DNA from 3 places in the Paenibacillus sp. WG02 genome. Region 1 is predicted to be linked to each of the others. Evidence: riboswitches for the same ligand, from Rfam matches in the RefSeq annotation. Region 1 holds a riboswitch; each other region holds the start of a gene.
The links. Region 1 has a riboswitch for cobalamin ahead of ACBP55_RS08955 (energy-coupling factor ABC transporter permease). Riboswitches for the same ligand answer to the same signal wherever they lie in the genome.
Positions count from the first base shown of each region.

Region 2: it holds a riboswitch for cobalamin, as region 1 does, so the genes downstream of both, cobJ (precorrin-3B C(17)-methyltransferase) here and ACBP55_RS08955 (energy-coupling factor ABC transporter permease) in region 1, are expected to answer to the same signal.
Region 3: it holds a riboswitch for cobalamin, as region 1 does, so the genes downstream of both, ACBP55_RS31205 (ABC transporter substrate-binding protein) here and ACBP55_RS08955 (energy-coupling factor ABC transporter permease) in region 1, are expected to answer to the same signal.

Region 1 is NZ_AP036016.1:1,885,343-1,895,004, forward strand. It holds gene ACBP55_RS08940 (energy-coupling factor ABC transporter ATP-binding protein) at 257-1,093, opposite strand; gene cbiQ (cobalt ECF transporter T component CbiQ) at 1,090-1,896, opposite strand; gene ACBP55_RS08950 (energy-coupling factor ABC transporter substrate-binding protein) at 1,893-2,177, opposite strand; gene ACBP55_RS08955 (energy-coupling factor ABC transporter permease) at 2,174-2,953, opposite strand; cobalamin riboswitch at 3,100-3,291, opposite strand; tRNA gene ACBP55_RS08960 (tRNA-Arg) at 3,439-3,512, opposite strand; gene ACBP55_RS08965 (hypothetical protein) at 3,669-4,583, shown strand; gene tig (trigger factor) at 4,694-5,995, shown strand; gene clpP (ATP-dependent Clp endopeptidase proteolytic subunit ClpP) at 6,195-6,785, shown strand; gene clpX (ATP-dependent protease ATP-binding subunit ClpX) at 6,798-8,066, shown strand; gene ispG (flavodoxin-dependent (E)-4-hydroxy-3-methylbut-2-enyl-diphosphate synthase) at 8,164-9,261, shown strand; gene ACBP55_RS08990 (divergent polysaccharide deacetylase family protein) at 9,468-9,662, shown strand, end outside.
Region 2 is NZ_AP036016.1:5,251,257-5,260,918, reverse strand. It holds gene ACBP55_RS24105 (SRPBCC family protein) at 1-285, shown strand, start outside; gene ACBP55_RS24100 (hypothetical protein) at 364-789, shown strand; gene ACBP55_RS24095 (guanylate kinase) at 856-1,434, opposite strand; gene ACBP55_RS24090 (hypothetical protein) at 1,598-1,828, shown strand; cobalamin riboswitch at 1,871-2,072, shown strand; gene cobJ (precorrin-3B C(17)-methyltransferase) at 2,205-3,908, shown strand; gene ACBP55_RS24080 (sirohydrochlorin chelatase) at 3,927-4,892, shown strand; gene cobK (precorrin-6A reductase) at 4,889-5,665, shown strand; gene ACBP55_RS24070 (precorrin-8X methylmutase) at 5,671-6,321, shown strand; gene ACBP55_RS24065 (cobalt-precorrin-5B (C(1))-methyltransferase) at 6,327-7,457, shown strand; gene cbiE (precorrin-6y C5,15-methyltransferase (decarboxylating) subunit CbiE) at 7,454-8,689, shown strand; gene cobI (precorrin-2 C(20)-methyltransferase) at 8,682-9,392, shown strand; gene cobM (precorrin-4 C(11)-methyltransferase) at 9,393-9,662, shown strand, end outside.
Region 3 is NZ_AP036016.1:6,903,941-6,913,602, forward strand. It holds gene ACBP55_RS31200 (FecCD family ABC transporter permease) at 1-272, opposite strand, end outside; gene ACBP55_RS31205 (ABC transporter substrate-binding protein) at 274-1,290, opposite strand; cobalamin riboswitch at 1,537-1,688, opposite strand; gene ACBP55_RS31210 (type 2 periplasmic-binding domain-containing protein) at 1,721-2,248, opposite strand; gene ACBP55_RS31215 (aspartyl-phosphate phosphatase Spo0E family protein) at 2,310-2,576, opposite strand; gene ACBP55_RS31220 (aminotransferase class I/II-fold pyridoxal phosphate-dependent enzyme) at 2,645-3,850, opposite strand; gene ACBP55_RS31225 (Lrp/AsnC family transcriptional regulator) at 3,866-4,357, opposite strand; gene ACBP55_RS31230 (hypothetical protein) at 4,537-4,836, opposite strand; gene cysK (cysteine synthase A) at 5,009-5,920, opposite strand; gene ACBP55_RS31240 (MFS transporter) at 6,004-7,317, opposite strand; gene ACBP55_RS31245 (hypothetical protein) at 7,436-7,936, opposite strand; gene ACBP55_RS31250 (DUF350 domain-containing protein) at 8,075-8,494, opposite strand; gene ACBP55_RS31255 (PspA/IM30 family protein) at 8,574-9,254, opposite strand; gene ACBP55_RS31260 (endonuclease MutS2) at 9,393-9,662, opposite strand, start outside.

The DNA.
Region 1 (9,662 bases):
AGCACGTATCCAAAAGGACTTCCGCCAATAGGGGGAGGTCCTTTTTGGTCATATATGCGCGTTTTCCGCGCTTATTGGTTCGGACGCTCTTGAATAAGCGCGAATAACGCGCTTATTTGTCATACTTGTTAAGAATGACAAGCAACTACGGTGGGAGGGCCTATCATTGATAGATGGTTGCATGATGCTATACATAAAGAGGCTGTCCCTCTAATCACAGTTGGGACAGCCTCTTTATATATGTCATTGGTTATCATTATGCAAAGACTTTTTGCAATAATGTTGTAAAGTCATTCACATTCCTTGGTGCCGAGACTCCCTGACGGCAAGCTTCAGGCAGTGCATCCCACAGATCTAGCAGCATGGGCCTGTCAAGTCCAAGACTATGAAGTGCCTTGCTATCTTTGAATATTTCATCTGGCGTGCCTTCCATGACGCACTGTCCCCGATCCATCACCAGAATCCAATCAGCCCACGAATAAGCTAGGTTCATGTCATGGGTGGCCATGACTAACGTGATTCCGCGGCTATGGATCCGGTCCAGTTCCTCGACAAGCTGTTGTTCCGATATCCGATCCAGATAGGCCGTTGGTTCATCCAGCAGCAGCAGCTTTGGTTCAAGCACGAGCACGCCGGCTAAGGCTACTCGTTTCTTTTGACCGAGACTCAAGTGGTGAATGGGAGTGTGTGCTAAGTGTTCAAGTCCCATCGTTCGTAATATAGCTTCTCCTCGCTGAGTAATCTCAGGCTCAGGGACGGCGGCATTCCGCAGACCGTAGGTGACATCCTCATAGGGAGTATTCAGAATGAGCTGCTGTTCCGGATCCTGAAAGACAAGTCCAACGTCTTGACGTAATTGTTTGAGCTCTTTGCGTTCGTAAGTTAAAGGCTTGTTTTTCCATAAGACTTGCCCTGATGAAGGTGAATGAATGCCAATAGCCTGAAGAAATAAAGTTGATTTGCCAGAGCCGTTATGGCCGCATATGGCTGTTTTTTTCCCCTCTGGGATGCGGAGCTTTAATTTGTTTAAAGCCTCCGTCTGTGAAGCGGGATAGCTGAAGCTAACTTCTATGGTTTCTAAAATCGTGCTCATCCGATACTCCTCCAATTCCAACGCAGCCAAATTTCGAGCAGCAGCAGCATCGTGAACCCTATATAACTTTCCAATTTATATCGAAAAGGTACAGGATTAGCTCGATTAGGGGCCATGTGAATGTCATCTGTAAAACCTCTGGAGACAAGGCCATTTGACAGTGATTTATACCGCTGCATCGTTTTGATAAACATTTGAACAATAATAATGGCTGTATCCTTTAATCTATTTTGGAAACCGGTCTGACCGCCTCTTGATTGCTGGGCAACATACATGTTATTGGCAATTTCAAATAGGATGAACAGAAACCGATACATAATAAGCATAATTTCCAAAACCAACTTGGGAACGCGAACTTTATGCAACACTTGCAGTAATTCGGAAAAAGGAGTACTGAACATAATAAAGGACACACAGCTTAGGCTGGCTATAATACGAACGAATAATTTGCCAATTAGCAATAGACCTGTTGAAGTAACGGACAGCTTCCAGTCGATGAAGATAAAGGTCGCCACTTCGTGAATGTCTGGCAAAGCTTGCAAAGGACGGATCTCTACAACTAATGCGGGTACACTGCTTACAAAAAAAAGGCATGCAGCACCGATGACGGTTACATAATATTTGATTGGAACACGAGCATAGCCAACCGTCCACAGGGTCATCCAAACCGCTATAACTGCCTGAACCGCTGGATGTGTTAGATAAGATAACAGCAGCATAGCAACTGCAAAACCGCACTTCCACATTGGTGATACGGGACGTAAGGCATTTTTATAGGAGAGCGAATCGATTCGTTTCATCATTGGTTTTTGGACTTAGACGCTTTCCCTTTGAAAAAGCCAAAGGCAAACCCGATGAAGCCAGCCCCGATGGCTGCTTGTAAGGCGAACAGCATACTTTCTGTTTCAGATGGGAGCTCAAATAAAGAAGAGAACCATGGCTTATAGGAAGGTGCAATACTTTGGATCAATTGTTCAGCAGCATCATCCGATCCGCCAAATTCTCCTTTTGCGAAGATAAGGGGTAAGACAGCCAATAATACAACGGCAATTAACATCAGGGTATTTACGGTACGCGTTTTCATAGCTCAGAAGCTCCCTTCATTTTATGTTGTAAAATAGATAGCTCTTTAGGGCCATAAGATTGTAACCAATTCCATATTAATACGGTTAAAATGCCTTCACTAATGGCAAGAGGGATTTGTGTAATGGCAAAAATGCCGCCAAACTTCAAGAAAGATGCAACAAATCCACCTTGTTCAGCTGGGAATGCAAGAGCTAATTGGACAGAAGTAACAATGTATGTGGATAAGTCAGCAAGAGCAGCCGCTAAAAATATCGACCATTTTTGTTTGCCGGTTGTTTTCATCATGGACTTATATATGAAGTAGCCAACTACTGGACCGGAGAGAGCCATGGAGAAAGCATTTGCTCCGAGTGTTGTAAGTCCCCCATGTGCAAGTAATACGGCTTGAAATAACAAAACAATCGATCCTAGGACGCTCATAGGGAGCGGTCCGAACATCACAGCTCCTAAACCTGTACCCGTTGGGTGAGAACTGCTTCCGGTTACGGAAGGGATTTTCAGGGCCGACAGTACGAAGGTGAACGCACCAGCAAGACCTAGCATTATTTTGAGCTCTGGGTGTTCTTTCGTAATTTTGATAAGTGCTCGGACACCTAGAAAGAAGAACGGAAGGAAGGCTGCCCACCAAAATATTGCCCAACCTATGGGGAGAAAGCCTTCCATTATGTGCATGCCGTAGACGGTTTGCGGTTCATTAATGAATAGGTAGAGGGCTAACCCAATAACCATAAGCAAGAAGCTAGTGACTTTGGTCATTCGTGTTTTTGTTTGCATGTTTTTTTAATTCCTCCTATTAAAATTTGATAAACGAACAAAAAAGACCAATCCTAATGGATTGGCCGTGGGTACGTACGAATAAACGACAACTATAAGCTAGATGTCGAAAGACTTGACGTACACCGCTCCTTTCCGCGAAGGTTTCTGGGTGCATAAATGAAGGTAGGTCTCCTGGCTCTCGGATCATCGTTTCTTTCAGCCTTCCCTGATATGCATCAAGTGACATGATAGAAAGAAACTCCCCGAATACAGTGGCGGGACCGCTCGGGATTTGCACCCGATTCCCTGTTACCCCTTGCTTGCTACGCAAAGGCACCTCATTTATTCGAAAAAATATGTAATTGAAAAGAGTATAACACAATATAAAAGATTCGTAGCATAGGGAACGTTATTTTTCTTTTTCGCTTTACCGGACAACACAACACATATAGGTAAACAAAAAAAGATCGCGATTTCTCGCGATCCTTTTTGCCGTGCATGAACGTCCCAGGAGGGATTCGAACCCCCGACCGCACGCTTAGAAGGCGTGTGCTCTATCCAGCTGAGCTACTGAGACATAGACCTCTTCTTACCTTGCGGATGTGATCCGTTTAGCGAAGCGAGAGTTAATATATCATATCGTTTTATAGGAAGTCAACCCTTGATTCATAATTATTTTGCAATCACTCTGACAATCAAGTAAACTGTCACCAGCGAGACCAAGATTTCTGAGGTGATCATCATAACAGACCCATCCATCAATAACTTAATTCTTTTTCCGAAAACAGAGCAGTATTACGAAGAGGAGCTGACTCGGTTTCTACAGACAGAGCAGTATAGTGATGCGCTCCAACTGTTAACCTTTCTGCTGCAATTTCCGACAGTAGACCCTCACAAAGCTGAACAATGGGAAGCTCTGAGGAACTGGCTGTATACGATGTATCCGGAATCCATGTTTGCCATGACGCCAATGGAAGAGGACCCAGAGGAAGAATCAGATTTATTACGGCAATACATACAAGAAAAGACAGCTGACGATGGCACCTTTGCACTTAAGCTTCTGAATATGTTAAACGACGGCACACTGGAGCAGCAAGTCAATGCTCTTGAGCAATTGGCATTCATCGATCAATCGGGTGTAAGCCAACGGGTTAAGGAATGGCTATGCGAAAAGCCGCGGCATCCTCATATTCAGTTCAAAGCTTTGCAGGCGCTTAAACAGATGGGGGAGCGAGGATTTATCGAGTTCCCTAAGAATGGGGAAAAGATTCTTGTCGAGATCGAGGAGACACCGCTGTGTCCGGAGGATTTTCCATCACGGATTCGTGATATGATTCGCAGAGTCGGAGACATTAGTGAAATAAGCCAACCTGATTTTGTTTATTTTGCCAAGCAGACTTGGCAGGAATTTCTAGCCTATGCCTATGGGACATCGATCTATACAGATCTACAGAAAGCGGAAGAAGGGGCTGTTGATGTCTGGGCATCTGCACTTCATGCTATTCTTCAAGAGAAACTGTTTGGTGCGGTGAATCGGGAAGAATTACTAGACAATTACGGTATTGTTGATTCCATGAAGCTTCAGTGGAAGCGAGCTAATCTTGTGCTGCAGACGTTTGTGAAGCAGTTTAATCCAGATCCATCATAAGGCAAGAAAGGCTGCCTTGAAATGAAAATCTTATATGGTATAATAGAATGGTTGTAATGAGCGTAACGTGAAAATATGTCATCGTACATTTTTGGAGGGGAAAGCATAAAATGAAAGCAAGTTGGGAAAAAATAGAGAAGAACGTAGGCGTTCTTGAAGTGGAAGTTGGCGCAGAGCGCGTAGCAGATGCTTTGGATAAGGCATTTAAAAAGGTATCAGCGAAAGTGAATGTTCCAGGATTCCGTAAAGGGAAAGTGCCTCGTTCTATCTTTGAAGCTAAATTTGGTGTTGAAAGCTTGTATCAAGACGCTTTAGATATCATTTTGCCAGAAGTTTATGTGGAAGCGATCGAAGAGGTTAAAATCGAGCCTGTTGATCGTCCTGAAGTAGACGTTGAACAATTCGGCAAAGGTCAAGTGCTGAAGTTCAAAGCAAAAGTTACTGTTAAGCCTGAAGTAACACTTGGCGATTACAAAGGTATCGAAGTTGAAGCGGTAAGCACGGATGTTACGGAAGAAGAATTGAATGAAGAGCTTACTCGTTTGCAACAGCGTCATGCTGAATTGGTTGTTCTTGAAGAAGGACAAGCAGCAAATGGTGACGTCGTAGTCCTTGATTTCGAAGGATTCGTAGACGGTGAGGCGTTCGAAGGCGGCAAAGCGGAGAAATACTCCCTTGAGCTTGGTTCCAACTCCTTCATTCCAGGCTTCGAAGAGCAGCTCGTAGGACTTGGTAAAGGCGAAGAGAAAGAAGTTAATGTTAGCTTCCCTGAAAACTACCACTCCGAAGATTTGAAAGGCAAAGCGGCTGTGTTTAAAGTGAAAATTCACGACATTAAACGCAAAAACTTGCCAGAGCTTGATGATGAATTTGCTAAAGACGTGAGCGAGTACGATACACTTGTAGAGTACAAAGAAGAGTTGAAAAAACGTCTTCAAGAACGCAAAGAAAAAGATTCAGAGGCTGCTCTGGAAACAGCTGTTGTTGAAAAAGCTGCAGCTAACGCTGAAGTTGAAATTCCAGCTTCTATGGTAGAAGCAGAGCTTGATGTTATGGTGAAGGAATTCGAAAGACGTCTTCGCTCCCAAGGCATGACGCTTGAGATCTACTTCCAGTTCTCCGGTCAAAACGAGAGCGTGCTGAAAGAACAAATGAGAGAAGATGCTGACAAGCGTGTTCGTAACAACCTTGTTCTTGAAGCCATCGCAGCTGCAGAAAAAATCACAGTTTCCGATGAAGAAGTTGACACGGAGCTTGAGAAATATGCACAATCCTACCAAAAAACAACGGCAGAACTTCGTGAGCTGTTTGCTTCTAACGGCAGCCTAGAAGGTCTGAGCAACGATCTTGTGATTAGAAAAACGGTTGACTTCTTGCTTGAAAATAGCAAGCATGTTTCCGCAGCAGTATAAATAAGGTAAGTAAAGGCACGTACGTAAGCAACGTGCCTTTCTTTTACCCTATTTTAGCCCCCAAACTGCCCAAGACCATAAGAAATACCCTCATACATAGCAGTTCTCTGAAAAAATGACTTTGCTGTTCAAACGTGTTAAACTGTATCTGAATCTCAAATGAGAGAACTTGGCTATTGCCGCAAAAGGAGTTGGTACAATGAGTCTTATTCCTATGGTTGTTGAACAAGAGGCTCGTGGGGAACGTTCTTACGATATCTACTCGCGTTTACTAAAGGACCGCATTATCTTCATTGGGAGCGCTATTGATGATGATGTGGCTAATTTGGTCATTGCCCAGCTGCTCTTTTTATCAGCTCAGGATCCCGACAAGGATATCCACTTATATATCAATTCACCAGGTGGATCTGTAACAGCTGGAATGGGTATCTTCGATACCATGCAGTTTATTAAACCGGATGTATCTACGATTTGTGTAGGTATGGCTGCAAGTATGGGCTCTTTGCTGTTAACAGCAGGTGCCAAAGGTAAGCGATACGCGCTGCCGAATGCAGAAGTTATGATTCACCAACCGCTCGGCGGTGTAAGAGGTCAAGCAACCGATATCAAAATCCACGCGGATTGGATTATCAAAACGAAGCAAAAACTCAACCAGATCTATGTGGACCGTACGGGACAGCCGCTTGAAAAGATCGAAAGAGACACCGACCGGGATAACTTTATGAGCGCTGAAGAAGCGAAGGCATATGGGTTAATCGACGAGGTTATCACTCGAAACGACTTGAAATAAAGGAGTGATCCCATGTTTAAATTTAACGATGAAAAAGGCCAACTCAAATGTTCCTTTTGTGGAAAATCCCAAGACCAAGTACGCAAACTTGTTGCAGGTCCGGGAGTTTACATTTGTGATGAATGTATAGAGCTTTGCACGGAGATTGTGGAAGAAGAATTAGGACATGAAGAAGAGCTAGATCTCAAAGATGTTCCTAAACCAAAAGAAATTCGTAATATCTTGGACCAGTATGTTATTGGGCAAGAACAAGCGAAAAAATCATTGGCTGTAGCGGTTTATAATCACTACAAACGGATCAATTCGCAGAACAAGCTTGAAGATGTTGAGCTTCAAAAAAGTAATATCGTCCTTCTAGGACCAACGGGAAGCGGTAAAACGTTGCTTGCGCAAACGCTTGCCAAAATTTTGAATGTTCCTTTTGCGATCGCTGATGCCACTTCTTTGACTGAAGCAGGTTATGTGGGCGAAGATGTAGAGAACATTTTGCTCAAATTGATTCAAGCAGCCGATTATGATGTAGAAAAAGCCGAACGCGGCATTATCTATATTGATGAGATCGATAAAGTGGCACGTAAATCCGAGAACCCGTCTATTACAAGAGACGTTTCCGGCGAAGGTGTTCAACAAGCTTTGCTCAAAATTCTTGAAGGCACGGTTGCCTCTGTTCCTCCGCAAGGTGGACGTAAGCATCCGCACCAAGAATTCATTCAAATTGATACAACCAATATTCTGTTTATTTGCGGTGGAGCTTTCGATGGCCTCGAGCAAATTATCAAACGCAGAATTGGTAAAAAAGTAATTGGCTTTAGCACTGATGGGGCTAAAGTTGATTTGAAACCAGGCGAGTACTTATCCATGGTGCTTCCGGAAGATCTCTTGCGATTCGGATTAATTCCGGAATTCGTTGGTCGTTTACCGGTCATCTCTACGCTTGAGCCGCTTGATGAAGCAGCCCTTGTTCGTATTCTTTCCGAGCCTAAGAATGCGCTCGTTAAGCAGTACCAGAAGATGCTCGAGATGGATAACGTATCGCTCGAATTCGACGCAGAGGCACTTGATGCCATTGCCAAAGAAGCGATTAAACGTAATACTGGCGCGCGCGGTCTGAGAGCCATCATTGAAAGCATTATGCTTGATGTGATGTTCGAAGTCCCTTCGAGAACAGACGTCACGACATGTGTGGTATCCAAGGAAACTGTTCAAAACAAGATTACTCCTGTTTTGACGACCAAAGATGGCGCGCAGGCGACTGGTAAGAAGAAAGAAGAAAGTGCGTAACCCATAATTTCACAAATTACACACAGCCTCCAATCTGATTCCCTGCTAATGGGAATTGGAGCGGAGGATGTTTGGTGTCATGGGGAGAGAAACCATAATGTTCCATAGAAAAGATACGCGGGCCGTTCGTGTAGGCGATTTGACGATCGGTGGCAGTAATGAAGTCATCATGCAAAGTATGTGTACAACGAAGACAGCGGATGTGAAGGCGACAGTAGCAGAAATCCTTCGTCTTGAAGAAGCAGGCTGTCAAATCGTTCGTGTCACCGTGAACAACAAGGAAGCCGCTGAGGCAATTAAAGAAATCAAAAAACATATTCATATTCCACTCGTTGCGGATATTCATTTTGACCACCGCTTAGCGCTCGCTGCTATTGAGAATGGCATTGATAAAGTGCGCATCAATCCAGGCAATATCGGCCGCCGCGAAAAGGTAGAAGCGGTCGTTAAAGCTTGTAAAGAACGTGGCATTCCCATTCGTATTGGGGTTAATGCTGGCTCTCTGGAGAATCATCTTCTCGAGAAATATGGCTACCCGACGCCTGAGGCGATGGTAGAAAGTGCCTTGTTCCACATTAATATTCTGGAAGAGCTTGATTTCCATGATATTATCGTTTCACTCAAAGCTTCCGATGTTCCTATGGCGATTGCAGCCTATTCCCAAGCGGCTAAAGCCTTCAACTACCCACTTCACCTCGGTATTACAGAGGCTGGAACGCTCTTTACGGGGGCTGTGAAGAGTGCGGCAGGTATCGGAACGCTCCTTAACATGGGACTCGGTAACACACTCCGTATCTCGCTTAGCGCGGATCCTGTTGAAGAGATTAAAGTAGCTCGTGAGCTGCTCAAAACGTTCGGATTGATTACGAATGCTGCAACTCTCGTTTCCTGTCCTACTTGTGGACGGTTAGATATTGATCTGTTTTCGATAGCTAACGAAGTCGAGGATTATATTGCTAAGATCAAAGTACCGATTAAGGTATCTGTCCTTGGCTGTGCCGTTAATGGTCCAGGTGAAGCTCGTGAAGCTGATATCGGCATCGCAGGCGCCCGCGGCGAAGGCATGTTATTCCGATACGGAGAAATGATCCGTAAAGTGCCGGAAGCTGAATTGCTGGCTGAGCTCAAAAAAGAAATTGATATCATCGTTGATTCTTATGAAAAAACGGGTGTTATTCCAGGACGTAAGCACTAATAGCCTAAATGTTAATAAAATAAGCCGTTAAAGATGCCTCGGGTGAGGTGCTTTTAACGGTTTTTTTGTGCAATCTATTGGAGATCAGAGCCAATGAATCCTTTTTCGCATATTTGTTGCGCAAGAGAAGCATAATGAGTAAAACTGGAAAGCTTGTTCATTTGAAGTAAGTTTTTCTAACGAATATATGCAAACAAGGAGATGCTATGAATTTGCTAAGCAAGTATAGGACTGCTCTTCACATTACCCTTACGGTAATCGTAGGGATTTTTTTGCTTCTTTTACCCTTGCAGACAGGTGCCTCAGTGGTGGCGATACCTTCACAGCATGCGGCTGAGATCAAGACGAAGAAGGTGGCCATTGTCATTGATGACTTTGGCAATAATATGGACGGCACTAAA
Region 2 (9,662 bases), 3.4 Mb from region 1:
AAGTTGACTGCCCAGATTACGGGGATGGAGAAGCCGCATTACTTTGTTGATGAAATGGTAAGAGGAGCGTTCAAGCGATTTCATCATACACATGAATTTGTAACTGTAGAGCAAGGCACTTTGATGGTTGATACGTTCGATTATACCTCACCATTTGGAGGATTGGGGAAGCTTGTTGATCGCTTGTTTTTAGCTAACTATATGACTCAGTTTCTTGAAAAGCGCAATTTATACGTGAAGAAGATGGCCGAAGAGACAGCGGAGTCTGCAAGGTCATCTAGGTAAGAACTGGATACTGAGGCGGCCACATGGTATTATGGATAAGGTTGGTAGATCGAAGTGATCAGGAGAGAAGAATAATCTATGGTTGAACAAAAAAGTGAACGAAAATTTCATTTTCTGGGTGTACTGCTTGGAGTAGCGATTGATAACTTGGGGACAATGATATCGAGTGCGTTAATTGGCGGTATATATTTTGCTAATCGCCCGGTGAATGAGCAGGATGTAAGTGCAATATATTCGAATGTGGGTCTATTACTTTTGCTTATGGTCGTTGGTTTGTTCTGGTCGTTTCTTGGTGGATACATTGCTGCTAAAGTTGCGAAGCGTGCCGAATATTTCAATGCTGCCATCATTGGTGTCATCGGCGCTGCAATCGGGTTTGATTCCATTTTAACCAATAATAGCATTCCATTATGGTATGAGTTGATTGGTTTAGTCGTCATCGTACCGGTTTCACTATTAGGCGGATTCGTGGCTTTGAAGAGGAAAAAAGCCCCTTTAAAATGAATGTAAGATCGTAAAAAAGAGACTCGGTGATGTCGATCACCGGGTCTCTTGGCATTTTTAGCACATTTAACTAGTTGTAGTTGGCATGTGGGCGAGCATGGTTGCTTTTACTTTGTCGATCGTTTCTTGTAAATTCATATTCTCAAAAACATGCTCACAATCCTTGCGGTAGGAGACTTCCTCTATGTAGTGGTTCATGTAGTGGTCAATGACGTCCGTTGGCGTGTTTCGAGCAAGCATGCGTTCCATGATCGTTTGTTTGTTGACATAGATGAACAAGCGGATCGCTCTTTCTCCAAATGTATACTTGAAACGGTTAGCTGCATAACGATTCACAATGACATAGATAAGTCCATCTTTGCGAAGCGCTTCATCGATGTCCGCTTTCTTAATACCATAGAAATTCCCGTCAATTTCAACAGTTTGAAAAAATTCACCTGCAATGTCACTATCGATGAATACTTTGCGGGAGATGAAATTATAATCCTTCCCGTTGATTTCTTTGGGTCTAGGTGTTCGAGTTGTGTAGGAGACGACAGATGAGAAACCAAGCTCTTTGGCAATGTGATGGGCAATTGTTTTACGACCAGAACCGCTAGTACCCGTAAAGACAAACACCAATCCATTCGTTTCATGACTGCTCATATCAATTCCTCCTTCATAGAATGAAAGCGATATCTTGATAGATTCATTATAGTACGAAAATTCTGAAAATTAAAGAAATACTTTCTCGTTTTGATAGGAATCAAAGGGTGAAAATACGTTATAATAGATAGCATCACTTCGTTTAATGGAAAGGAACCTAACTATGCCTAAATATGCGAATTTAAGTGCGGAAGCAACGGAATTTTTACGTCAAAAAACGGGAAGCAGTCACTTAGAGTGCTATACCTATATTGACCCGGAGCGTGGGGAGGATAGTTTTTTTATCGTTAAAACGATCAACAAGGTCATTCAAGTTTCTTTTGCGGAAATTACCTATAATCCAAGCAGTTACCAGAGTCTGATGGAAGGACTCTACCAGGCCATCTATGAATAAATACGTGACAACCCTATCGATAGATGGTAGGATGATCGTAATTGCATATCAATGGAATTAGGTGCCATATATCCATTCGGATGTATGGTTAAAAGGGAAGACCGGTGAAATACCGGCACGGACCCGCCACTGTGAATATCGCCGTTTATTACGGTAACTCCTTGCAACATGCCACTGGGTAACAACCTGGGAAGGTGCAAGGGGATGATGAAGTCAGGAGACCTGCCTAATTCAACAACACATGAACCCTACGTGGAATTAGGGAGTGTTAGAGAGCGGTTACTTCTGGTTTTATTAACTGTCGTAATTTACCAAGCATTTCTAACATGACTTATGTTAGGGATGCTTTTTTTGTTTGTGTAATAACGGGGGAAGGGTGTTACAAAATGTCAGGAAAACTGCTTATTATCGGCTTTGGGCGGGGAGTTTTGAACATATCACGAAGCGTGCACGGGAAGCGATTGGGGAAAGTGAAGTCATCATCGGATATAACACCTACGTGGATCTTATCGCAGGTCTGTTAACCGAACAGCAAGTAGTTCGAACCGGCATGACGGAAGAAGTGAGTCGTGCGCAAGAGGCTGTGCGGCAAGCGAAGCAGGGTAAGAAAGTAGCCGTAATTTCCAGTGGAGACGCTGGAGTGTATGGGATGGCCGGTCTTGTCTATGAGGTATTGATGGAACAAGGCTGGACACGTGAGAATGGCGTTCAAGTGGAAGTGATTCCGGGCATTTCTGCTGTTCATTCGGCTGGATCTCTGCTAGGGGCACCAATTATGCATGATTCTTGCACCATCAGCTTAAGTGATCATCTGACGCCATGGGAGCTGATTGCGAAGCGGGTTGAGGCAGCAGGAATGGCAGATTTCGTCATTGCCCTCTATAACCCGCGAAGCGGTAGACGGACCAGACAAATCGTGGAGACGCAGCGCATTCTCCTTAAGCATCGATCTCCTTCAACACCTGTTGGGATTGTTAAAAGCGCGTATCGAGACCGCGAGCATGTGGTTGTGACGACGCTTGCTGATATGCTGAATCATGATATTGGCATGTTAACGACCATTATTATTGGCAATTCCGCTACTAAGCTGTATGACGGTCTCATGATTACACCACGCGGTTACCAGCGGAAATACACCTTAGGGGCTGAAACACAGCCGCTTAAACCACATCAAAGGTTGAAATCTGAAGCTGAGCCTTGGGCTTTGGAACAACTGGATGGGCAGGACTTAGATGAATCTTTGGAGGAGTTTGATGAAGAAGATGAACTTATGGATGCTGAGGTGACTGAGAGTAAAGAACCGTCCCAGCTAAAGTCATCGCCCAATTTGTCACCTAGCAACTCCTTACAACTTGCAATGGAAGCCCTGCAGCTAGTATCCAAAGGGACTAAAGAGGTGTCTTTTGAATTTGACAATAAGCTGACTGCGACCCAATCGATCTTTGAGTTTGCCGTAAGCCCGGGTATCGCGAATAAAAAGTTAACAGCTGCCCAGTTGTGTGCGTTAGGCGAGATTGTCGGAGATCGTGGAGACATCGAATACTCCCCGCATCATCAACTGATTGTTCGTGTGCAAACCAATAACCCTAAGCAGATTACATCCGAACTAAGTGCACTTGGTTTATTGTTATCACCGATTGGTGATGTTGCTCAAATCAAAGCATGTGACTTTTGTAATTTGGAAAAAGGCGAGTCTATTCCTTATGCGGAAGCCATCCATCATCGAATTGGCAATCTAGAAGTACCAAAAGAGTTGAAAATTGGCTTTAACGGGTGTGGCATGGCTTGTTATGGAGCTGTTCAGCAAGATATCGGCATCGTCTATCGCAAAGAGAAATTCGATCTATTTCTTGGCGGAAAAACAGTAGGTCGAAATGCACATGCGGCTCAACCCGTTGCAGAAGGAATTGCTCCTGAGGAGCTTGTCGACTTAGTGGGCAGGATCGTGGAACGTTACCAAAAAGAAGGACATCCGAACGAACGGTTTCATAAATTTTTCAAGCGTGTCAAAGAAATTGAAGGCTACCGCCATCAAGAAATGGTAGGTTTCGTCATCGAAAATGCCATTTGCGGCGATTAGGATTAGGGGGAAATAAGGATGAATGCTGTTTTATTTGTGGGTCATGGGAGTCGGGAAGAAGGCGGGAATGAGGAAGTTCGCCTCTTTGTATCAGAAATTGCGAGTAAGATGAAAGAGCAAATTGTCGAGACCTGTTTCCTGGAATTTGTTCAACCAACGATCATGCAAGGAATTGACCGCTGTGTTGAATTAGGGGCCACTCATATTGTTGTCATTCCGATTATCTTATTTGCGGCTGGGCATGCGAAAATTCATATCCCGTCTGCTATTGATGATGCGAAATTAAAATATCCATTGGTGAAATTTACATACGGCAGACCGATTGGGGTACATGAACAAATTCTGGATATTTTATCTTCAAGGGTTGAGGATCTCGGAGTTCAAGTGAAGGAAGATCTGGGTGAAACAGCGCTGCTCATCGTTGGGCGTGGAAGCAGTGATGCAGATGCGAATAGCGATTTGTTTAAAATCTCTCGTTTATTCTGGGAGAAGCTTCAGGTGAAATGGGTGGAAACAGCCTTTATTGGCGTTACAGCGCCTCTGATGGATGCTGGGATTGAGCGCTGTTTGCTGCTCGGTGCAAAGAAGGTCATCATTTTGCCGTATTTCCTGTTTACTGGTGTTTTGATTCAACGAATGGAACAAATGGTTCAAGGATATCGGGAGACATATCCGGATAAACAATTCCAAATGGCTCCATATTTTGGATTCCATCCGCTGCTACAAGAGATTTTGATTGGACGCGCACAGGAAGCGCTTCAGGATGAAGTGAAGATGAACTGCGACATGTGCCAATATCGGCTTGAGGCGATGAAGCATATCGATCATCATCACCATCATGATCATGACGATCATCACCATCACGACCATGAACATAAACATGACCACCATCACGACCACGACCATAAACATGATCACGACCACGATCATAAGCATGAACATGAACATCATGACCATGCCCATTCGAGAGGTGACAAACGATGATTCTCGTTCTTGCAGGAACAAGTGACGCTAGGGAGCTGGCGTTGGGGATTCGCGCAGCAGGTTATTCTGTGCTCACAACAGTTGTGACCGAAAGTGCAGCAAAGAGCATGGAGGCGGAAGGGCTTCCGGTACTCACAGGCCGCCTGACCGCAGATGATATGAATCAGCTAATTCAAGTTAAAGGCTTACGCGTGGTTGTTGATGCGACCCACCCTTTTGCGGAGGAAGCGTCGAAGAATGCGATGGCGGCTGCAAAGCTGGCAGCTGTACCTTATGTTCGATTCGAACGTCAGAGCCTGTCCATCGAACAGGGGGCACTCATTACAACGGTTGATGATTATAAACAAGCTGCAGAGTTAGCAGCTGAGAAGCGTGGCAGCATTATGCTGACAACCGGCAGCAAAACGTTGAAGATTTTTGCTGATCGTCTGATTGGGCTTCCCGATACAAGGCTCATCGCGCGGATGCTTCCACGCCAAGATAATATGGAGAAATGCGAAGAACTGGGGATTGAGCAGAAAAATATTGTGGCTATGCAGGGCCCTTTTTCCAAAGAGTTAAATAAAGCGCTCTATGACCATTACAAAGTTACCTTGATGATAACGAAAGAAAGCGGGAAAGTCGGAGCGGTGGATGAGAAGCTCGAAGCAGCGCTGGAAATGGGTATTCCGAGTATTGTGATAGGAAGACCGGAACTAGAATATGGGACGCTCTATTCAGACTTTCAAGGCGTTATACAATTTGTAAACGATAGCATTCATAAGGAGGGCTAAATACGATGGATTTTCACACGGATTTTAAACCGTTAACCGTACAACCGCAAGAAATTGAAGAGAAAAGCTTTGAGATGATTACTGAAGAATTAGGCGAGCATACGTTTACACCGGAGCAATATCCGGTTGTACAGCGTGTGATTCATGCTTCAGCGGATTTTGAATTAGGACGCAGTCTTGTCTTTCACCCCAGAGCAATCGAGGCAGGTATTGCTGCCATTCGAGCTGGTAAACTCGTTGTTGCCGACGTTCAGATGGTGCAAGTCGGCATCAGCAAACCGCGTATCGAGCAATTCGGCGGCGATGTTAGAGTATATATCTCGGACAAGGATGTCATGGAAGAAGCAAAGCGTCTGAACACGACTCGGGCAATAATTTCAATTCGCAAAGCGATTAAGGAAGCGGATGGCGCTATTTATGCCATCGGAAATGCACCGACAGCCCTGCTGGAGCTGATTCGCCTCGTCAAAGAAGGAATCGCGAAGCCTGGGCTCATCGTCGGAGTGCCTGTGGGCTTCGTTTCCGCAGCGGAATCGAAAGATGAACTGGCCAAGCTGGACATTCCGTTCATCACGAACATCGGCCGCAAGGGCGGCAGTCCCGTTGCCGTTGCAGCCGTCAACGCGCTGTCGATTATGGCGGCGCGTAAGGAGTAGCGCCTATGGAGGAAATACCGGGCAAGCCGCTGCGCCACGGCTACACCACCGGCTCCTGCGCAACCGCAGGAGCCAAAGCAGCTCTACTGGCGCTCATCGAGCAATCGCCACAAACGCACGTGCACATCCGTATCCCCATCGGGGAAACGGTTGAGTTTGCCCTGCACAGCTGCGCGTTCACGCAGCTGTGGGGCGAAGCCGCCGTCATCAAGGACGGCGGCGATGATCCCGATGCGACGCACGGTGCGGAGATCATCGTGCGCGTAAGCTATCGTGCCGAGCCTGGCGTCGGCATTGATGGCGGTATTGGCGTCGGGCGCGTGACGAAGCCCGGCCTGCCGGTAGAGATCGGTCAAGCAGCGATCAACCCGGTTCCGCGGAAAATGATCCGCGAAACCGTGCAGGAAGTGCTTGACCTATACGAGATCGCGCACGGAGTAGACGTGCTCGTCTCTGTGCCCGCCGGCGAAGAAATCGCCAAGAAGACGCTGAATGGGCGTCTTGGCATCCTCGGCGGCATCTCGATTCTCGGCACCCGTGGCACGGTGGTGCCGTTCTCGAGTGCGGCCTACAAGGCCAGTGTCGCTCAAGCGATTCGCGTAGCCGTGAAATGCGGCTGCAAGCATCTCGTGCTCTCGACGGGCGGCCGGACGGAAATATTCGGGATTAGCATGTATCCCGAGCTTCCGGAGGAAGCTTTTATCGAGATGGGCGATTTCGTCGGGTTTGCTTTAATACAAGCCCAAAGACAAGGCATCCGTAAGGTTACGTTGGTCGGCATGATGGGCAAGTTCTCTAAGGTGGCTCAAGGTGTGATGATGGTGCATTCGAAGAGTGCTCCAGTTGATTTTGGGTTTCTAGCACAGGTCGCGATCGAATCGGAAGCGTCCGATGCGCTTGTTGAAGAAATTAGAGGTGCCAACACAGCCTCGCAGGTTGGAGATTTAATGGCTTCTACGGGAAATTTGCGTTATTTTGAGCGATTATGCGAGCGCTGCAACTTAGCCGGACTAGAAGAAGTTGCGAGAGACGGGTTTGATTTCATAGAAACAGCGATCATTTCAATGAAAGCCGAACTCTTAGGGAAATCGGCGATGGTGAAGCGGAGCGAGAATGGAGAGATGGCATACGAATGAGTAGAAATGTGAAAGTGATTGGTGTTGGCGATAACGGACAAGGGAGCCTGCTCCCTTTATATATCAAATGGATTCATGAAAGTGAAGTGCTAGTTGGCGGTGAGCGGAATCTTGCCTTTTTTCCTGAATATAAGGGTGAGAAAATCGTCATAAAAGGCAGCTTGCCAGAGCTCATGAGTAAACTCCAAAAAGAAGAACGTTCCATTGTCATCTTGGCTTCGGGCGACCCGCTCTTTTATGGGATTGGCGGATATGTAGAGAAGAAGCTGGAAGGTGTACAAATTTACCCGGCTGTTAGCTCGATTCAACTGGCTTTTGCCCGGATGGGGGAAAGCTGGCACGATGCTTATATCACAAGCGTTCATGGACGGAGCATCAAAGGCTTGGCGCAGCGAATAGACGGGAAAGACAAAGTGGCCCTGCTCACGGATGAAACGAATTCACCGAGTGCGATTGCGGCTTATTTGCTTTCTTTTGGCATGACCGAATATCGTGCCTTTGTGGCAGAGAATTTGGAAGGAGCCGAAGAACGCTGTGGTTGGTACGATTTGGACCAGCTGGTCACGGAAACATTTTCACCACTTAATGTAGTTATTTTGAAAAAACAAGTCCCAGGTCCTGTATGGCCGCTTGGCATTGAAGATGATCAGTTTGCCCAACGCAAACCGGATAAAGGGCTAATTACGAAAAAAGAAATTCGCGTATTAAGCATCAGTCAATTAGCTCTACAAGTAGATAGTGTCGTATGGGATATTGGAACTTGTACAGGATCAATAGCCATTGAGGCGGCACGCATAGCTCGTGAAGGTGCCGTATTTGCTATCGAGAAAAACGAAGACGATCTCCAAAATTGCCTGGAAAACAGCGCCAAGTTTCGTGTGGATCTTACAGCCGTGCATGGTAGAGCGCCAAAGGGTCTCGATACTTTCGCAGATCCGGATGCCATCTTTATTGGCGGAAGCGGTGGAGAGATGCAAGAGCTGCTAGAAGTATGTGCAGCGAGACTGAAGCCGAATGGCAGGATAGTGTTGAATGCAGCGACGATAGAAACGTTATATGAGGCTGATAAGACGTTTGAGAAGGTCGGGTTCACAACGCAGATATCGCTTGTACAAGTATCTCGCAGCAAGCCTATCCTTCATATGAAACGATTCGACGCACTGAATCCGATCTACATCATCACAGCGCAGAGCAAGCAGACAGATATAGAGGGAGGAACAGGCAATGAGTAATCTCGGCACACTGTATGGTTTGGGTGTTGGCCCAGGAGATCCGGAATTAATTACGGTCAAAGCTTTTCGATTGTTAAAAGAATGTCCGGTCATCGCTTACCCAAGAAAGAAGCGTGGAGCCAAGAGCTACGCATTAGCGATTACGGAGCTGTACGTGAATACGGAGCAAAAAGAGATGATGGGGCTCACTTTTCCAATGACAAGGGATAAAGAAGCGCTAGAAATGCAGTGGACGAAGACAGTTGAAAGTGTTTGGGCACATTTGGTCCAAGGGAAAAATGTTGCTTTCGTGACGGAGGGCGACCCGATGATTTACAGCACCTACATTCACTTGATGCGTCTTATGAACGAACGTCATCCTGAAGTAAAGGCTGTCTCCATTCCAGGGATTTCTTCGATTAACGCATCTGCTTCCCGTTTGGGCATCCCCTTAGCGGATGGTGATGAGCAAATTGCCATCGTTCCGGCTGTAGACGACTACGACAAGATGCGCAAGGCCATCGAAGAACATGATTGTGTCGTGTTCATTAAGGTCGCGAAGGTCATAGATTTGATGCTATCCGTACTTCGCGATCTCGGACTCGTGAATAAAGCATCAGTATTAACCAAAGTCACTTCTTCGGAGGAAGAGATTTGGCGGAATGTGGAAGATCTGCAAGGACGAGAATTAGAATATTTAACCTTGATGGTGGTGAGAAAATAGATGAAACTCTATATTATTGGCGCGGGACCGGGAGATCCGGATTTGATCACAGTGAAAGGGTTAAAGCTGCTTCAACAAGCTGATGTAGTGATGTATACGGACTCGCTTGTGAATGAGGAGTTGATCGCTAAGGCGAAGCCTGAAGCAGAAGTACTGAAAAGCTCCGGCATGGAGTTGGTGGAAATGGTTGGTATCATTGTCGACCGCCTTAAACAAGGGAAGATGGTTGTGCGCGTGCATACCGGAGATCCGGCCATGTTCGGTGCAACA
Region 3 (9,662 bases), 3.4 Mb from region 1:
ACACCTTGAAAGGCTGCCCCTGCGATTGAGAGTGAAGCCCCTACTAGAATCCCCAGTAATACACGTGGAAATCGTACTTTATTGATGATTTGTTCGGACGACTGCGGCCAAGTGGCATGGATGTGATCTCCCAGCCAAGGGATATGCTTGGCGAGAATACTGGCTATTTGCAGGACCGGGAGATTTGCGGTACCCAGCGACAAGCTCGCCACAATAGAAAGAAGAAGGAGTATAACCCCTACTCCTCCCCATAGCATTAATTTTCTTTTCATTTTATTTCACCAGTTCAGGATAAATGCCTTTCGCCATTTCAAGCAACCCGTCGGTCAGTCTTGGGCCTGGACGGCTAAGCATGTTTTGGTCGAGGCCAATCACCTGCTTGTTCTTCACGGCATCAATGGCATCCCAACCGCTTCGTGTGCGGATAATTTCATCTAGTGGTTTCTTACTTTTACTATCGACAACACCATTAGCGAACAGAATTACACTTGGGTTTTGTTGAATGATTTTCTCTTCACTGATTTGGTACCAGCCATTTTTGTCCCCTGCAACGTTAACACCACCAGAAATCTTGATCAATTCATCCATAAACTCGCCACTGCCCACTGTCCATCCCGGGGCAAATTCAATGTAAACCTTTTTCTTGTTCTCTTGCTTCACGTCTTTCACTGCATTAACAACCTTTTGACGGTCCGCTTTCATTTTAGCAACCACTTTTTCCGCTTGCTCCTGATGATCCGTAATTATTCCGTACGTTTGAATATTCGCAATGGCATCATCCACTGTTTTAGGCTCCACTTTAAACACGTTGATATTCAAAGCACGCAGCTTTTCTACCGTATCGGGATTCATCGAAACCCCCGTAAAAACGACATTAGCGTTTGCTGCGATAACCGCTTCTTGGTTAGGCTTCGTTATGCTGCCAAGCTTTGGCTTCGTTTTCGCTGCTTCTGGATAATCATCATAATCAGATACACCAACAATATTAGCTTCAAGCCCAATTGCAAAAAGGGCTTCAGTCTCCGCCGGGGAGACAGATGCAATACGCTCAGGCGCTTTATCAAATGTAAACTCCTTGCCCGTAGCATCCTTTATTTTCAAAGGATAAACCGTCTTCTTGGCTGCTGCTGTTGTTGGTGCCGCCGTTGCAGCAGGGGCTTTCGTCCCCTCCCCGCCAAGCTTAGACGGATTAGAGATTTCCGTTTCCTTTTTACCGCAAGCTGCGAGACTCATTGCTGTTGCTAGCGCTACTGTAAGAATAAATGCATTTTTTACTGAATTCCTTTTCATCTGGTAAACCCTCTCTCTGAACAATTTATTTCGATTGAACCCAAGGATAAACGGCTGCGCCGTCTCTCAGAGACGAGCGCGTTTGTCAAGGTTGATGTGGAGCAAAAGTATAAAACTTATACTTTCTTATCAACTAACAAAAAAGCCCCTTTGTTCTCGAAGGAACAAAGGGGACGATAAATCGCGGCGCTCAGCAACCCTTACGGTTGCTTCCTGATTTAACGCGATCCTTTTCCTCGAAGGATGTCGTAAACGGCACCATAGGCAGGTATCCTGACTCTCCCGGCAACTCATGCCTGGATTACAGTGGCGGGACCGCGCCGGACTTTAACCGGCTTCCCTTTTAAGTGGCAATCTCTAGTAATGAGCTTACCAGCACCTATGGCTGCATATTTTACTATCAATCTATTTGTCGATTATAGACTTCTTGTTACTTTTGTGCAATTACTTTGAGCACTTGCTTCGACTCATTCATCTTCGGAGCATTTTGAGGAATAAAAGCTACCAAGCCTTTCCCTTCAAAACCTTGCTCTTTCATCCATTTGTTTCCTGCAAGTGGAATACCATAAAGATGTTTTTCAGCAGGCTTGCCCTCTTCCGCTATTTGAATAACGCCATCCGGATAATCTTCTGGTTTGATCGTATCATCCAAAGAAACGAAACCTGCTTGATTACTTAGTGATTTGAATTGATCTTCAGCAAGAATGAAGATACCGTTGCCTCCTGCTGCCAGCTCCACAATCATTTTTTCCAACGAAAATATAGGGGATGTATTGACTTTGACTGTAGGAACCTCGCCAACCTTGGATTTCAATGAACTCTCCAGCTTGTCCCCCGCTTCACTTGGAAAACCATTAGCACCCATAATAAATATAGATACATCCGGCTTCGGCCCGCCGCAACCCGTAAGCATCACCATAAGACCCATCATCATAACCAACAGCCATTTCACTTTCATGTTGTGAGCGTACCTCCGTTTGTTATCTGAATCCATCGATAGTCGTGAGAAAAGTCGGTTTTCACCGACTTTTTTTCCCATTATGCATATATTCATTTATTTTTTGGTCTAGCATTGTACTCAATTCAACGACGGATTCCGATGTCATTTCTTCCCCGTCAAAAACCATCTGTTCTAACCTGCGTCGCAGAGAATGAATCTCTTCTTCTAATAAGGTAAGGGAGTTTTGCTTCTTCGCACGCTTGGTTAACCAACGTTGTCCGAAATCCTGTTCACGAATTTGAAAATGTTTTTGATAGGTTGATAGTTGATATTCCATAAAAGCCATGCTCATCCCTCCTTACTACAAGAATACCAGTTTTCATCAATAATGAACATATTTATTTACGTTATAGATTACAATTTTCTCATAAAATTACCAATTCTCTCTAATGCTTCATTTAGTTGAGAAACACTATAGGCATATGAACAACGAAGGAAGCCTTCTCCGCCTAAACCAAACACATCTCCAGGCACTGCAGCAACCTTTGACTCAAATAATAACCGCTGAGCAAACTCTTCTGAAGTTAATCCGGTTGCGACTATACTTGGAAATGCATAGAAAGCGCCCTGCGGCTCATGGCATTCGAGACCAATATCTCGGAACCCTTTTACAATCAGACGTCTGCGTTGGTTATAAGACTCGATCATCCGATCTTTCTCTTCCAAGCCGTTCGTCAACGCCTCGTGAGCAGCAACTTGACCCATCACCGGTGCGCACATCACCGTATATTGATGAATTTTGGTCATCGCCGAAATAAGCTCATGGTGACCGCAAGCATATCCCATCCGCCAGCCTGTCATGGCAAAAGCTTTGGAGAACCCGCTAACCAAAATTGTCCGATCTTTCATGCCGGGAATAGCCGCGAAGCTCACGTGCTTCTGACCATAAGTCAACTCTGCATATATTTCATCGGAAATGACAATAAGATCGTTCTCTTCAATGACTTTGGCAATCGGCAGCCAATCCTCATAGGTCATAATACCGCCTGTTGGATTGCTAGGATAGCAGAGAATTAATATTTTGGAGCGTGGTGTAATCGCATCGCGAAGAGCTTTCTCTGTCAGCTTAAACTGGTCCTTCGCGAAGGTCTCTATCCCAACAGCTACGCCGCCGCTTATGCTCGTAATTGGAGAATACGAAATATAACAAGGCTCAGGTATAAGAATCTCGTCGCCAGGCGTTATTAAAGCTCGGAGAGCTAAGTCAATCGCTTCACTGCCGCCAACCGTAACAAGGACTTCATTCGATGGCTCATATTTCACTTTAAAGGACGTATGAAGGTAATCGGCAATCGCTTCACGAAGCTCAGGAATACCTGAGTTTGGCGTGTATTTTGTTCTACCACGTTCCAAGGAATGCACAGCCGCTTCACGGACATGCCAAGGTGTTGAGAAATCCGGTTCCCCTACACCAAGAGAAATAATATCTTCCTTGCTGTTACTCACCAAATCAAAAAACTTCCGAATACCTGAAGGCTTCATTTCACGTACGGCAGGAGCGAGGTAGTCCTGCATCGATTTTACTTTGTTCTGCTGGATCGTTATCTCATCTTTGATCATGGCGTTCCCTCTTCTTTACGGCGAAACGAGCATTCGGTGATCGTCTTCCTGATCCTCGAATATAATGCCGTCTTGTTTGTATTTTTTTAATATAAAATTCGTCTTTGTTGAAAGTACGCGATCGATCGGTGAAAGCTTGTTAGACACGAAAGAAGCGACTTGTTTGAGGGAACTGCCCTCAATTTCCACAAGTAAATCATAGGCGCCAGACATGAGATAAACCGATTTGACTTCTGGATATAAATAGATCCGTTCCGCGATAGCATCAAACCCGTGTCCGCGTTCCGGCGTAATTTGCACTTCAATCAGGGCGGTAACCTTTTCGTCATCCACTTTACTCCAGTTAACTACTGTCGCGTATTTGACGATGACCTTATCCGCTTCCATCTCGCTTATCGCTCGCGCCACCTCGGCCTCCGCCGTTCCTAGCATAGTGGCGATCAAGTCCGCACTCCTGCGGGCATCTTCCTTCAGTATTTCGAGAATTTTTAGCTTCAAAGCATCCATGGTTAAACCTACCTTTCTGAAATCTGATTCGTTCATCCTTTAATCTTACAATGAATTGCCGTCCTAATTCAATTACTGAGCTTGTTTTAGAGCGGAATATTTTTGTATAACCGAAATTTCCACCTCATAAATAAGAAAAAGGCCACCGGGAACTCCGAGTAGCCTCTGCCTGCCTATAATCAGCAGGATTGTCCGTGAACCAAACTAAGCTTAGATTCCGCTTGCAGCAATTTGTTCACCATAGATTCAATTTCACGATGCTCATACGTAGGACGCACATGAACATGACATTCTCCCGCCATACAACCGATTCCGACAAGTTTATTTTCATCATAAACCGAGATAACGTGCTCCGATTGGAAATCGTTCCAATTCACAATCGCTTGAGCTCCAAATGTTATGCATTCTTCTGTATATGTCTGTATAAATTCTTGGAATTGATCTTTTTCAGGAAGAGCATTAATATAAGCTAATTTCACAGCATTTCCACCTTTCGATTCCAACTTTCATATACTTATAATTATACTCAATTATGAATTTTTATTCAATATTCTTTTATCAACTCTTATGTTAAAAAATAATGAAGAACGGCCCGTCCGGATCCTTTTAGATCCGGTGAGTCGCTATTATTTGCTAAGCCTATTCATAAATTTAATTAAAAATGTCCATACTCAGATATCTTTCGCCCGTATCTGGAGCAATGCAGAGTACTCTCTTGCCCGCTCCTAATTTACTGGCAACCTGCAAACCTGTCCACACCGAGGCTCCAGCTGAAGGTCCTACAAGAATGCCTTCCTTACTGGCCAGATCTTTCATGGTGCGGATCGCATCTTCATCCGTCACCTGCACGATCTGATCGTAAATGCTTGTGTTCAGAATTGCGGGTACGAAGCCTGGACTCGTACCAACGAGTTTATGTGGGCCTGGGCTTCCGCCAGACAGAACCGGTGACCCCTTTGGCTCCACCACATAGATCTGAATATCCGGCAGCTTCTCCCTCAGCACCTCACCGGTTCCGGTAATCGTTCCGCCCGTACCTGAGGTTGCTACGAATGCATCCAGACGCCCGTCCATTTGCTCCAGAATTTCCGGAGCCGTTGTCGTCCGATGAATGCTCGGATTCGCCGGATTCTCGAACTGCTGCGGGATATAGCTGCCTGGTATCTGATCCCTCAGCTCCTTCGCTTTCTCGATCGCTCCCGGCATCCGCAGCGCGGCGGGGGTGAGAACGACCTCTGCGCCATAGGCCTTGAGCAGATTAATCCGTTCTTTGGTCATGTTGTCAGGCATGATTAGAATGGCTTTATAGCCTCTGGCAGCCGCATTCATGGCAAGTCCAATGCCAGTATTACCGCTAGTCGGCTCGATAATCGTAGCACCTGGACTAAGCAGCCCATCTTTCTCCGCTTGTTCGATTAAATTAAACGCAGCCCTGTCCTTTACACTGCCGCTTGGATTGAAGTATTCAAGCTTTACGTAGAGCTCTGCATCATTTGGACCTACTAATCGGTTAATCCTTACAGCCGGTGTATCACCAATCAGATCTGTGATGCTATTCACCATTTTTTTATGTGTCAAGGGTCTCCCCCTCCTCTTCCCAATGAAACAATCCATATCCACATCTTTATCGGGAAGCACGAAAAATGTCAAGTTCTAATTACAGTTAACTGCTTTTTCATAAAGTACCAACTGACCAGCGATGAGCTGCCAATGATTAATAACAGTACGTTTATTACAAGTGGCGCCGTACTCCACGAAATGACACAAATGAATAAGAGCACACCGCACACACGCCCCACATTGAGTGAAAGCTCACGAAGAACAACATACTCTTCCCGCTGCTTAGCACTGGCTTCATTTGAACCAATTAGATCGAATACAGCCGACACCATAGGCACCGAATACATCGGAAAAAAGAGCGAAGCTCCTATGCCGAAAATAAGTAAAGTGCTGTATCCCATTTTCCAGAAAAAAGGAATAATAACGGCCACGATCATAGCAGCACCAATCAACATACTGATCTTACGAAAACGCGGTTTAATAAATCGTCCCGCCGCCCAGAAACTCACTAATGAAACCGCAGAAGTAATCAGTACGAAGCTCCCCAATCTCGCTTCACTTGATGTGGATATGTAGACGAGGAGTGCAATCATGAAACCAAAGACACCCTCTCGAACTCCTTGAAATAGCAAGGCTAAGCACACGCGCTTCCAAGGTGTTTCTGCTTGCCTTAGACAACGCAAGGGAAACAACCATTCATAGCTACCTTGTACTTTCCGCTTTTTCAAAAAGAAACTGATAATCACGCCTAGCACATAGATACCTAATGAGATGGAAAAGATTAACCGATACCCAGCACCATCTCCCAAACTCACAATGAGTAAACCGGAGATCCATGGTGCGATTATTCCTGCGCCAGAACCCAATAGCCCAACCCAGCCATTGAACCGATCGCGATTATCGGGGTCCGTCACTTCAAAATAAACGACATTAAAAGCAACCCAGAATAAGCCAGCTGAAATTCCCTGAACCATACCTAACCAAACAAAATAGTGAAAGCTGCTTGCTCCAAGCCACAATACCAGCATATAAAAGCCAGCGGAAACTGCCACACCGATCCGTAAGCAGTTCATTTTATTGTGTTCCTTCACCCATTTCCCTGCTAACCAGAAGGTAATCGCCATTGTCAAATGAGTCGTCAACGTAAACCAACCGATTAAAGCGAAGTCATTTTTAGCCTTCCACAAATACACACCAACGAAAGTTCCGGACAAGGCATTTGCACTGCCAAATAGCGTGTGAACGATGAGCAAAAGAATCGCTTGCGCATCTAGCCGGCCTTTCTTCTGTGAACCTTTAACTTCGACGGCTCCACTTCCACGTTCTTCAAAATAATTGCTTCTTGTGCCATCTATTGCTCTGCTTGGTTGAACAAATTGCTTACTCTGATCCTTTTGCATATTCCTCCTCACCTTTCCCCATAGATCGAAATAGCTCTTGTTAAGCTTCCCCAATCGAGTGAAAATATGAGGGTGGACATATAAAAAAACCGAATCCATAAAGGACTCGGTTTCATTATTACTCCGATTTAATACGTTCAACCATGAGCAGTCGATCGGTATCAGACAAGATTTTCTCCACCTTGAAGCAAGACGGGCATACAAAAACATTTGAAGTAAAGGGACCTGTTAGGAAAGCACTTCCTAGCGTTTTGGGAATAACTGGCGTGAAAGAAGTGCCACTCGTGACCTCAGTACCAGCAAACAACATCAGTTCATGACAGCTTGAACATTCGGGCGCCTCTTCTTGTTCATCCGTAATATGCTGAACTTTTTCTCCGTATTTATCAAGAGGTTCATCCGAATCATCCCAAGCCAATGACAAATCTTCATCCGAATCGGCATATTCTTGTTCATCAAAGCGGAGCGGTTGACCCGTTTGTTTCACCTTTAAATCAATAGTCCTATAATCATTCAGTTCGTTAAAGCAGTGTGGACATTCGTCCTCCGGTCCAATTTCCGGATCCCAAACGATCTCCGTTTGGCACCATGGACAAACTATTTCCTCATTGGCACTCATTACATAATCCTCCAACCTAATGCATTCATGCATATTTCAATAAATAATAAACCCCTGCCGCCATAAATACAAATGCAATGGCAAACAAAGTGCCCCACAGGTATTTCATTGTTCAAGCCTCCAAGATTATGTATGTTTCTAAGTTACACAAGCTCCGACCACGTAGGAAAGGGAGACAGACAGTGTCAAAGACAAGAAACCTACTGCGCGATTGTCTTTTTTGATTTCTTCATCGATTTTGAAATAAGGCGTCAAGAATTCAAAAATGAAGTAGGCAACCAGCAATAGCAAGAATCCGTACCCTGCCCAAATGAGGGAATGAATCATCGTATCATTGTTTAGGATAGCGAACCGGAACAGATTGCAAATCCCAAAAATCTTCCCGCCTGTAGCCATCGCTACAGATAAGTTGCCTTTTTTGATCTCAGCCCAATCATCATATTTGGTGACCATTTCAAAAATCGTTAGAAATACAACAAGCGCGATTACAGCAACTGCAAAAAAGGCAAGCGTCGATAAATATGGGTTACTTAGCAATACATCCACCTCTTCGTTCATATCGTCTCCTGCCTTCCTTCACGAAAGATAGAAGAGACTGAGTTTGACTCAGTCTCTCGCAGGTACTATTAGTATAGCATTAGGATTGTTTTTTTTCAGCAAGCTTTGCTTTCATAGCTGCCAATTCATCATCAATTCCGCTGCTGCTTCCGCCAAGTCCGTCAAGCTCATCATCTAAGCTGCGGTTTTTAGCGCGGATTTCGCCGCTTGCTTGCGCTTCAGCTTCCATTTGAAGTACTTTCTCGCTCATGCGGTCAAAACCTTTAGCTGCATTGTCCGTACCAAAACCAGACATCGCTTGATTGATTTGTTTTTGAGCTTTTGCTGTTTCAGCGCGAGCAATCAACAAATCCTTTTTGTTCTTCATTTTGTTGAACTCGTCTTTCATTTCTGTCAATTGGCTGCGAAGTTGATCAGCATTCGTTTTCGCAAGATCATATTGGCGTTTCAATTCATCGTAACGTCCTTGGTGCTCTTTCTTGTCTTCCAGCGCGCGGCGAGCCAGGTCTTCGTTGCCAGACTCGAGGGCTTTCATAGCCTGCTCTGTACGCTTCGTTACCATCTCTTCGGATTCTTCGACTTGAAGCTTGAATTTCTTCTCAATTGCGATCTGCTTAGCTACCGCAGTCTCAGCCTCTAAGATGTCTTCTTCCATGTCACGCAGAAACTGATTTAACATTTTAACCGGATCTTCTGCTTTGTCCAACAAGTCATTGATTGAAGCCATTGTCATATCACGAAGTCTTTTAAAAATTCCCATTTCTGAATTCCTCCTAAGGTTTATAAACGTATATTTAATATTTGGGTAATGCGAATTCTTTTTTAATCACCGGTGCTTACACATATTACATACGCAGTCCCAAAGAATGAGTTTCAAAAAGATTTAAAAAATTAAAAGTTATTTCAATTCAACGATTGTAACTCCTGCTCCGCCTTCATTGTAATTCCCCATTCGGTAGCTCTTCACATGCTTATGACGGCGCAAGTATTCCTGCATTCCTGTACGCAGTACACCTGTTCCTTTGCCATGAATCAAATACACTTGACCTAAATTGCCCAAGAAAGATTCATCTAGGAATCGATCTGCCTCGATCAAGGCATCCTCCATGTTGAGACCGCGCATATCCAGTTCCATCCGGATGTTATCATCTCTTGTTCGTTTGACGGT